DNA from 2 places in the Pseudomonas sp. SWRI18 genome. Region 2 is predicted to be linked to the other one. Evidence: predicted binding sites of a transcription regulator. Region 2 holds the regulator's gene; the other holds the start of a gene.
The links. The regulator FliA, encoded in region 2, starts transcription of late flagellar genes. The targets are predictions, from matches to a motif close to CTAAAGTTTNNNNNNNNNNNGCCGNTAA.
Positions count from the first base shown of each region.

Region 1: a site for FliA is predicted at 1,979-2,006, ahead of H0Z09_RS08675 (methyl-accepting chemotaxis protein). Genes of this name have one in related genera too.

Region 1 is NZ_JACCQQ010000005.1:238,858-242,519, forward strand. Features, by position in the region: gene H0Z09_RS08655 (LysR substrate-binding domain-containing protein) at 1-302, shown strand, start outside; gene H0Z09_RS08660 (MmcQ/YjbR family DNA-binding protein) at 299-658, shown strand; gene H0Z09_RS08665 (DUF1294 domain-containing protein) at 644-1,027, opposite strand; gene H0Z09_RS08670 (undecaprenyl-diphosphate phosphatase) at 1,024-1,854, opposite strand; gene H0Z09_RS08675 (methyl-accepting chemotaxis protein) at 2,074-3,662, shown strand, end outside.
Region 2 is NZ_JACCQQ010000030.1:3,466-7,127, reverse strand. Features, by position in the region: gene H0Z09_RS24760 (chemotaxis protein CheA) at 1-395, opposite strand, end outside; gene H0Z09_RS24755 (protein phosphatase CheZ) at 407-1,195, opposite strand; gene H0Z09_RS24750 (chemotaxis response regulator CheY) at 1,214-1,588, opposite strand; gene fliA (RNA polymerase sigma factor FliA) at 1,758-2,498, opposite strand; gene fleN (flagellar synthesis regulator FleN) at 2,495-3,328, opposite strand; gene flhF (flagellar biosynthesis protein FlhF) at 3,434-3,662, opposite strand, start outside.

The sequences.
Region 1 (3,662 bases), on a different contig from region 2:
GCCTGCTCGACCCGCAAGGCAACTCCCATGACCTGGCGATGGAGGCCCGCCTGGGCATCGACGATTTCATCGTACGCAAGGCCAGCGCGATCATGGGCCTGGGCTTTACAGTGCTGCCGATGATGTATTGCGAAGAGGAATTGGCCAGCGGCCGTCTGGTGCAACTGCTGCCCGAGTGGTCATTGCCGGGCGGCTGGCTGCAGGCGGTGTACCCGCATCGACGCGGTGTGTTGCCGGCGATTCGCGCCTGGATCGACTACCTGGAAGAAGGCTTCAAAAGCTGCGGAGACCGCCAGTTATGAGCATGAGCGAAGCGCAAGTCGCCACTTTCTGCCTGAGCCTGCCCGGCGCGCGGGAGGACTACAAATGGGGCGGCGTGCGAGTGTTCTCGATTGCCGGCAACAAAATGTTCGCCCTGCAAAACCTGCGGGGTGACTCGCTGGCGTTCAAGGTCGACAAGGACCTGTTCCTCGGCCACGTCGACCGGCCGGGCATCCACCCCGCGCCGTACCTGGCCCGCGCGCAATGGATCATCATGAACACGCCTTACCCGCTGGGCGCCGAGGAACTGCGTGGCTTGTTGCAGCGCTCGCACCAGCTGGTGGTGAGCAAACTGCCCAAGCGCACGCAGATCGGGTTATTGCTAGAGCACGGATAACAAGGTGCCGCCCAGGAACAACTGGTCGAGCCAGAACACCTGGTGCAGCAACACGATCACCCAGAACAGCACTTGGTAAGACACCTTGCGTGTCTTGTGCCGGAACACCTGCTGGGCAATCAACGCCCCAGGCCAGCCGCCCGCCAGTTCCACGGCGTGCAGGATGTTTTCCGGAGTGCGCCAACTGTCGGTGCGGGCCTTGCGCTTGTCGCTCCAGTAAAGGAAGAACGCGACCAGGCTGACCACCCCATAGGCCGCCAGCGGGATCAGCGTTTCGCCGCGTTGCCACACCAACACCGCCCCCACCAACGGCGCCGCGCACAGCAGCACAAAGATCAGCGCTTTGAGGCGCGGGTGCTGGATCGTCATGCCTTGGCGGCCGCCCAGTCGATCCAGCCGAACTGCCACGTCGCCAAAATCAGCAGGCCAAACGCAATGCGGTACCAGGCAAACGCGGCGTAACTGTGGCTGGCGATGAACTTGAGCAAGCCCTTGACTGCAATCATTGCGAAGATGAACGAGGTCACAAAGCCGATGATGAACACCGGCAGGTCCGCCGGCTGGAACAGGTCACGGTACTTGTAGCCCGAATACACCGCCGCGCCGACCATGGTTGGCATCGCCAGGAAAAACGAGAACTCGGTGGCCGTCTTGCGTGACAGCCCGAACAACAGGCCGCCGATAATGGTCGAGCCCGAACGCGAGGTGCCCGGAATCATTGCCAGGCACTGGGCCAGGCCGACCTTGAGCGCGTCTTTCCAGGTGATGTCATCGACGGTTTCGGCGTGTACTTCATGCACGCGCCGCTCGGCCCACAACATGATCACGCCGCCCACGACCAGGGCGGTGGCGACGGTAATCGGGTTGAACAGATAGTGGTGAATCACGTCGGCGAAAATCACCCCCAGCACCACCGCCGGCATAAAGGCGATCAGCAGGTTGGCGGTGAATCGCTGGGCCTTGCGCTGGGTCGGCAGGCCCTTGACCACTTCGAAAATCTTGCCGCGAAACTCCCACACCACCGCCAGGATGGCGCCCAGCTGGATGATGATATTGAACGCGTTGAAGCGGTCGCCGGAAAAGTCGAGCAAATCGGCGACGATGATCTGGTGGCCGGTGCTGGAAATCGGCAGGAACTCGGTAAGCCCCTCCACAATGCCCAGAATCACTGCCTGAATGGCGGTCCAAAAATCCATGCTTCCCCCTAAGGTCTTGCTCCACGGCAAGCCTCGTTGATCTTTTTAATGGTTCACTGACGACAAGACATGGTGTTGGGTAGCAACCCTGACCGGCAAAAATCTTGTGAAAAATCAGACAGTACTCAGGTTTTCCGAATACGGGCCGAAAGCCTATCAGACAAGGCGGAAAAGTCGATGCAGCGCCCACAATTATAAAAAGCACGGAGTGACAGGACGATGAACAGTTTGCGCAATATGTCGATCAGCCGGCGCCTCTGGCTGATCCTGATAGTCGCCGTGCTGATGCTGCTGGCCCTGGGTTTGCTGATGCTCAAGCAGATCCATGAGGACCTGTACCAGGCCAAGCGCCACCAGACCCAGTACGTAGTCGAGACCGCCAGCGGGATCCTGACGTTTTATCACGGCCTGGAAACCACCGGCGTGCTGACCCGCGACGCCGCGCAGAAACAAGCCCTGAGCGCGGTGCGTGGCTTGCGCTACGATCATGACGATTATTTCTGGATCAACGACCTCACGCCCGTGATGATCATGCATCCGGCCAACCCCAAGCTCGACGGCCAGAACCTTTCGGCGATCCGCGACCCCGACGGCTTTGCGGTGTTCAACGAGTTCGTGAACCTGGCCAAGGCCAAGGGCGCCGGCATCGTCAACTACCGCTGGCCGAAACCGGGTGCCGACGCGCCAGTGGCGAAAACCTCGTATATCCACTTGTTCGAGCCGTGGGGCTGGATCATCGGTTCCGGCGTGTACGTGGACGATGTGCAGGCCGAGTTCAGCGCGCAGGTGTGGAAAGCCTCGTTTATCGGCCTGGGTATCGCACTGGCGATGGGCTTGCTGGTGTCGCTGATCGCCCGCAGTATCGTGCGGCCGTTGCAGGCTGCGGTGAACGCCATGGGCAATATCGCCAGCGGCGAAAGCGACCTGACCCGCAGCCTCGACACCCACGGCCAGGACGAAGTCACCCAACTGTCGCAACACTTCAACAGCTTCACCGCCAAGCTGCGCCAGGTGGTCGGCCAGTTGCAGGTCTGCGCCAACGCCCTGGGCCAGTCGTCACAGGAGCTGGGCAACAACGCGACCCAGGCCCACGACCGCAGCCAGCAGCAGTCCCAGCAGATGGAACTGGTGGCGACCGCGATCAACGAAGTTACCTACGGCGTGCAGGACGTGGCCAAGAACGCCGAACACGCCGCCAGCGAAATGCGTGATGCCCAGGCCCAGGCGCAACAGGGCCAGGTCAATATCGACGGCAGCCTGCAGCAGATCGACCAGCTTTCCGGCACCATCAGCAATGCGGTGGACGTGATCCGTACCCTGTCCGCTGAAAGTACCCAGATAGGCAGTGTGCTTGAAGTCATTCGCTCCATTGCCGACCAGACCAACCTGCTGGCCCTCAATGCGGCGATTGAAGCGGCACGCGCCGGCGAACAAGGCCGTGGCTTTGCCGTGGTCGCCGATGAAGTACGGCTGCTGGCCCAGCGCACGCAAAAGTCCACCGCCGAGATCCAGGGCATGATCGAACGCCTGCAAGGTCACTCGGAAGCGGCGGTCAAGGTGATCAGCGACAGCCACAGCGCATCGCAACTGACCATCGAACAGGCCGGCCAGGCCGGGGCCAGCCTCACCGCCATCGGCCAGGCCTTGCGCAATCTCAATGGCCTCAACGCCTCGATTGCCAGCGCCACCCTGCAGCAGGCCCACGTGGTGGAAGACATCAACCAGAACGTCACCCAGGCTGCCAGTCTGTCCCACAGCACGGCGTTGGCGGCGGAGCAGTCGAGCGTGGCCAGCGCGCAGTTGCGCGG
Region 2 (3,662 bases):
AGGTCGGCAGGCTCTGCATAGCGCGCCAGGGCGGCCAGCAGTTCCGGGGTGGCGGCGGTAACCGGTGCACGTTCACGCACTTGGCTGAACATGCCATTGACCGCGTCCAGTGCTTCGAGAATCACGTCCATCAATTCCGAGTCAACCTGACGCTCACCCTTGCGCAGGATGTCGAACACGTTCTCGGCGATGTGGCAGCACTCCACCAGCTCATGGAGCTGGAGGAAGCCGGCGCCCCCTTTTACAGTGTGAAAACCGCGAAAAATTGCATTGAGCAGGTTCGCATCATCCGGTCGGCTTTCCAGCTCGACCAGTTGCTCGGACAGTTGCTCTAAAATTTCGCCGGCCTCTACAAGGAAATCCTGAAGGATTTCTTCATCGGCGCCGAAGCTCATGGGTGTGCTCCTTAGAAGCCTAAACTGGATAACAGGTCATCGACATCATCTTGACCCGATACAACGTCTTCACGTTTATCGGCATGAATCTGCGGACCTTCACCCTTGGCGAGATGTTTTTGTGGATCTTTTTCCGAGAGGATCGCTTCGCGGTCATGTTCGATGCCTGCAAAGCGGTCTACCTGGCCTGCCATCAGCACTAATTTGAGCAAGTTGCTTTCCACTTCGGTGACCAATTGGGTCACACGCTTGATCACCTGGCCGGTAAGGTCCTGGTAATCCTGGGCGAGCAGAATGTCGTTGAGGTTGCTGGAAACCGTGCGGTTTTCCTGCTCGCTGCGTGACAAGAACCCTTCGACCCGACGCGCCAATTCACGGAACTCTTCAGCCCCGACTTCACGGCGCATGAAACGGCCCCAGTCAACGCTGAGCGCCTGGGCTTCGGTGGCCATGCCATTGACCAAAGGCGTGGCGTTTTCCACCAGGTCCATGGTGCGGTTGGCCGCCGCCTCGGTCAGCCTGACCACATAGGACAGGCGTTCGGTGGCATCGGTGATCTGCGAGATTTCTTCGGCCTGGGGCATGTGCGGGTCAATCTGGAAATTGACGATCGCACTGTGCAGCTCGCGCGTGAGCTTGCCCACTTCCTGGTACAGGCCGCGGTCACGGGTCTGGTTGAGCTCATGGATTAACTGCACCGCGTCGCCGAACTGGCCTTTTTCAAGGCTTTCGACCAACTGGTGAGCATGCTTTTTCAGGGTCGACTCAAAGTCGCCCTGTGACGTTTCTTTATGCTCCATAGCTCCCCCGCGATGGCATTAGCCGTGGATGCGTTCGAAGATTTTTTCGATCTTCTCTTTCAAGGCCAATGCAGTGAATGGCTTGACCACGTAACCGTTTACCCCGGCTTGGGCGGCTTCGATGATCTGCTCACGCTTGGCTTCGGCGGTCACCATCAACACGGGAAGGCTGCGCAGTTTTTCGTCGGCACGCACGTGGCGCAGCAAGTCGATACCGGTCATGCCAGGCATGTTCCAGTCCGTTACCAGAAAGTCGATGCTCCCGCTGTTGAGGATCGGAATCGCGGTAATGCCGTCGTCCGCCTCGACCGTGTTAGTGAACCCAAGGTCACGCAACAGGTTTTTTATGATCCGCCGCATCGTTGAGAAGTCATCAACGATGAGGATTTTCATGTTCTTGTCCAATTCGACCTCCAAGCAGTCTTAAACGCGCCCAGCACCTGGACGCGCCATTTCAATCAACAGGCATTACACAAAAAGGACTGCCGGGGGCACCACGGGCCGAACCCGCAAAGGCTTGGCGCCCTCGCGGTATCGTCTGCAGTGCCCCCCACACTGCCTGTCAGCGCGCTCGCCACTCTCCCAAACGCCCCCGCAAGCGGGCTGCGCACTGGCTATGCAACTGGCTGACCCGCGATTCGCTGACCCCCAGGACCTCACCGATTTCCTTGAGGTTCAGCTCTTCGTCGTAGTACAGCGCCAACACCAGCCGCTCACGCTCCGGCAAATTGGCAATCGCGTCCGCCAACGCCCCCTGGAAGCGTTCATCCTCCAGGTCGCGCGATGGCTCCATATGAGCGCTCGCGCCGTCCTCATGCAGCCCTTCGTGTTCGCCGTCCTGCAACAGGTCGTCGAAACTGAACAGGCGGCTGCCCAAGGTATCGTTCAAAATCCCGTAATAATCGTCGAGACTCAATTGGAGTTCGGCCGCAACTTCGTGATCTTTAGCGTCGCGACCGGTTTTTGCTTCAATTGCGCGAATTGCGTCACTGACCATGCGCGTATTGCGGTGCACCGAACGCGGCGCCCAATCACCCTTGCGCACCTCGTCGAGCATCGCGCCACGGATACGGATCCCCGCATACGTCTCGAAACTGGCACCCTTGCTCGCGTCATATTTGGTCGACACTTCGAGCAGGCCGATCATGCCGGCCTGGATCAAGTCTTCGACCTGGACGCTCGCGGGCAGGCGTGCCAACAGGTGGTAGGCAATGCGCTTGACCAACGGCGCGTAGCGCTCGATCAACTCGCCCTGGCTGTCACGGGCGGATTTCTTATAGGCGTTGTAGCCGTTCGCTGTCATAGCACCGGTCCTGCGCTCGTCTGATGCACCAATCGCTCGACGAAAAACTCCAGATGCCCCCGCGGATTGGCGGGCAACGGCCAGGTATCGACCTTCTGGGCAATAGCCTTGAACGCCAATGCGCATTTGGAACGAGGGAACGCTTCGTAGACCGCACGCTGCTTTTGCACAGCCTTGCGCACACACTCGTCGTAGGGAACTGCGCCAACGTATTGTAAGGCGACATCGAGAAAGCGATCCGTGACCTTGGTCAACTTGGCGAACAGGTTGCGCCCTTCCTGCGGGCTCTGGGCCATGTTGGCCAGGACGCGGAAGCGGTTCATGCCGTAGTCGCGATTAAGCAGTTTGATCAGGGCGTAGGCGTCGGTGATCGAGGTGGGTTCATCGCAGACCACCAGCAGCACTTCCTGCGCGGCGCGCACAAAGCTGACCACGGACTCGCCGATCCCGGCGGCGGTGTCGATCACCAGCACGTCGAGGTTGTCGCCTATGTCGCTGAAGGCCTGGATCAGGCCGGCATGCTGCGCCGGGCTCAGGTGCACCATGCTCTGGGTACCGGAGGCGGCCGGCACGATGCGGATGCCACCGGGGCCCTGCAACAGCACATCGCGCAGCTCGCAGCGGCCCTCGATCACATCGGCGAGGGTGTGCTTGGGCGTCAGCCCCAGCAGAACGTCGACGTTCGCCAGCCCCAGGTCAGCATCCAGCAGCATGACGCGGCGGCCAAGCTCTGCCAGGGCCAGGGACAAATTCACTGACACGTTAGTTTTCCCGACGCCACCTTTGCCGCCGGTCACCGCGATCACCTGTACGGGATGCATGCTGCCCATTTTATTTCTTTACCTTGTCTTGCTTAGACGCAGGCTACATGGCTTGGCCGCGTGAATCGCTTGCAGACCATCGATGTAGATACATTTCATGGTGTTCATCCTGACCTATCCCACCCGTTTTGCCGGGTTGTGGTAAAGGTCGGCGAACATATCGGCCATCGCTTCCTCGCTAGGCTCTTCTTGCATTTGCACGCTGACTGCACGGCTGACCAATTGATGACGGCGCGGCAGATGCAGATCATCCGGGATCCGCGGGCCGTCGGTCAGGTAGGCGACCGGCAATTCATGACTGATGGCCAGGCTCAGCACCTCGCCCAGGCTCGCGGTTTCATCG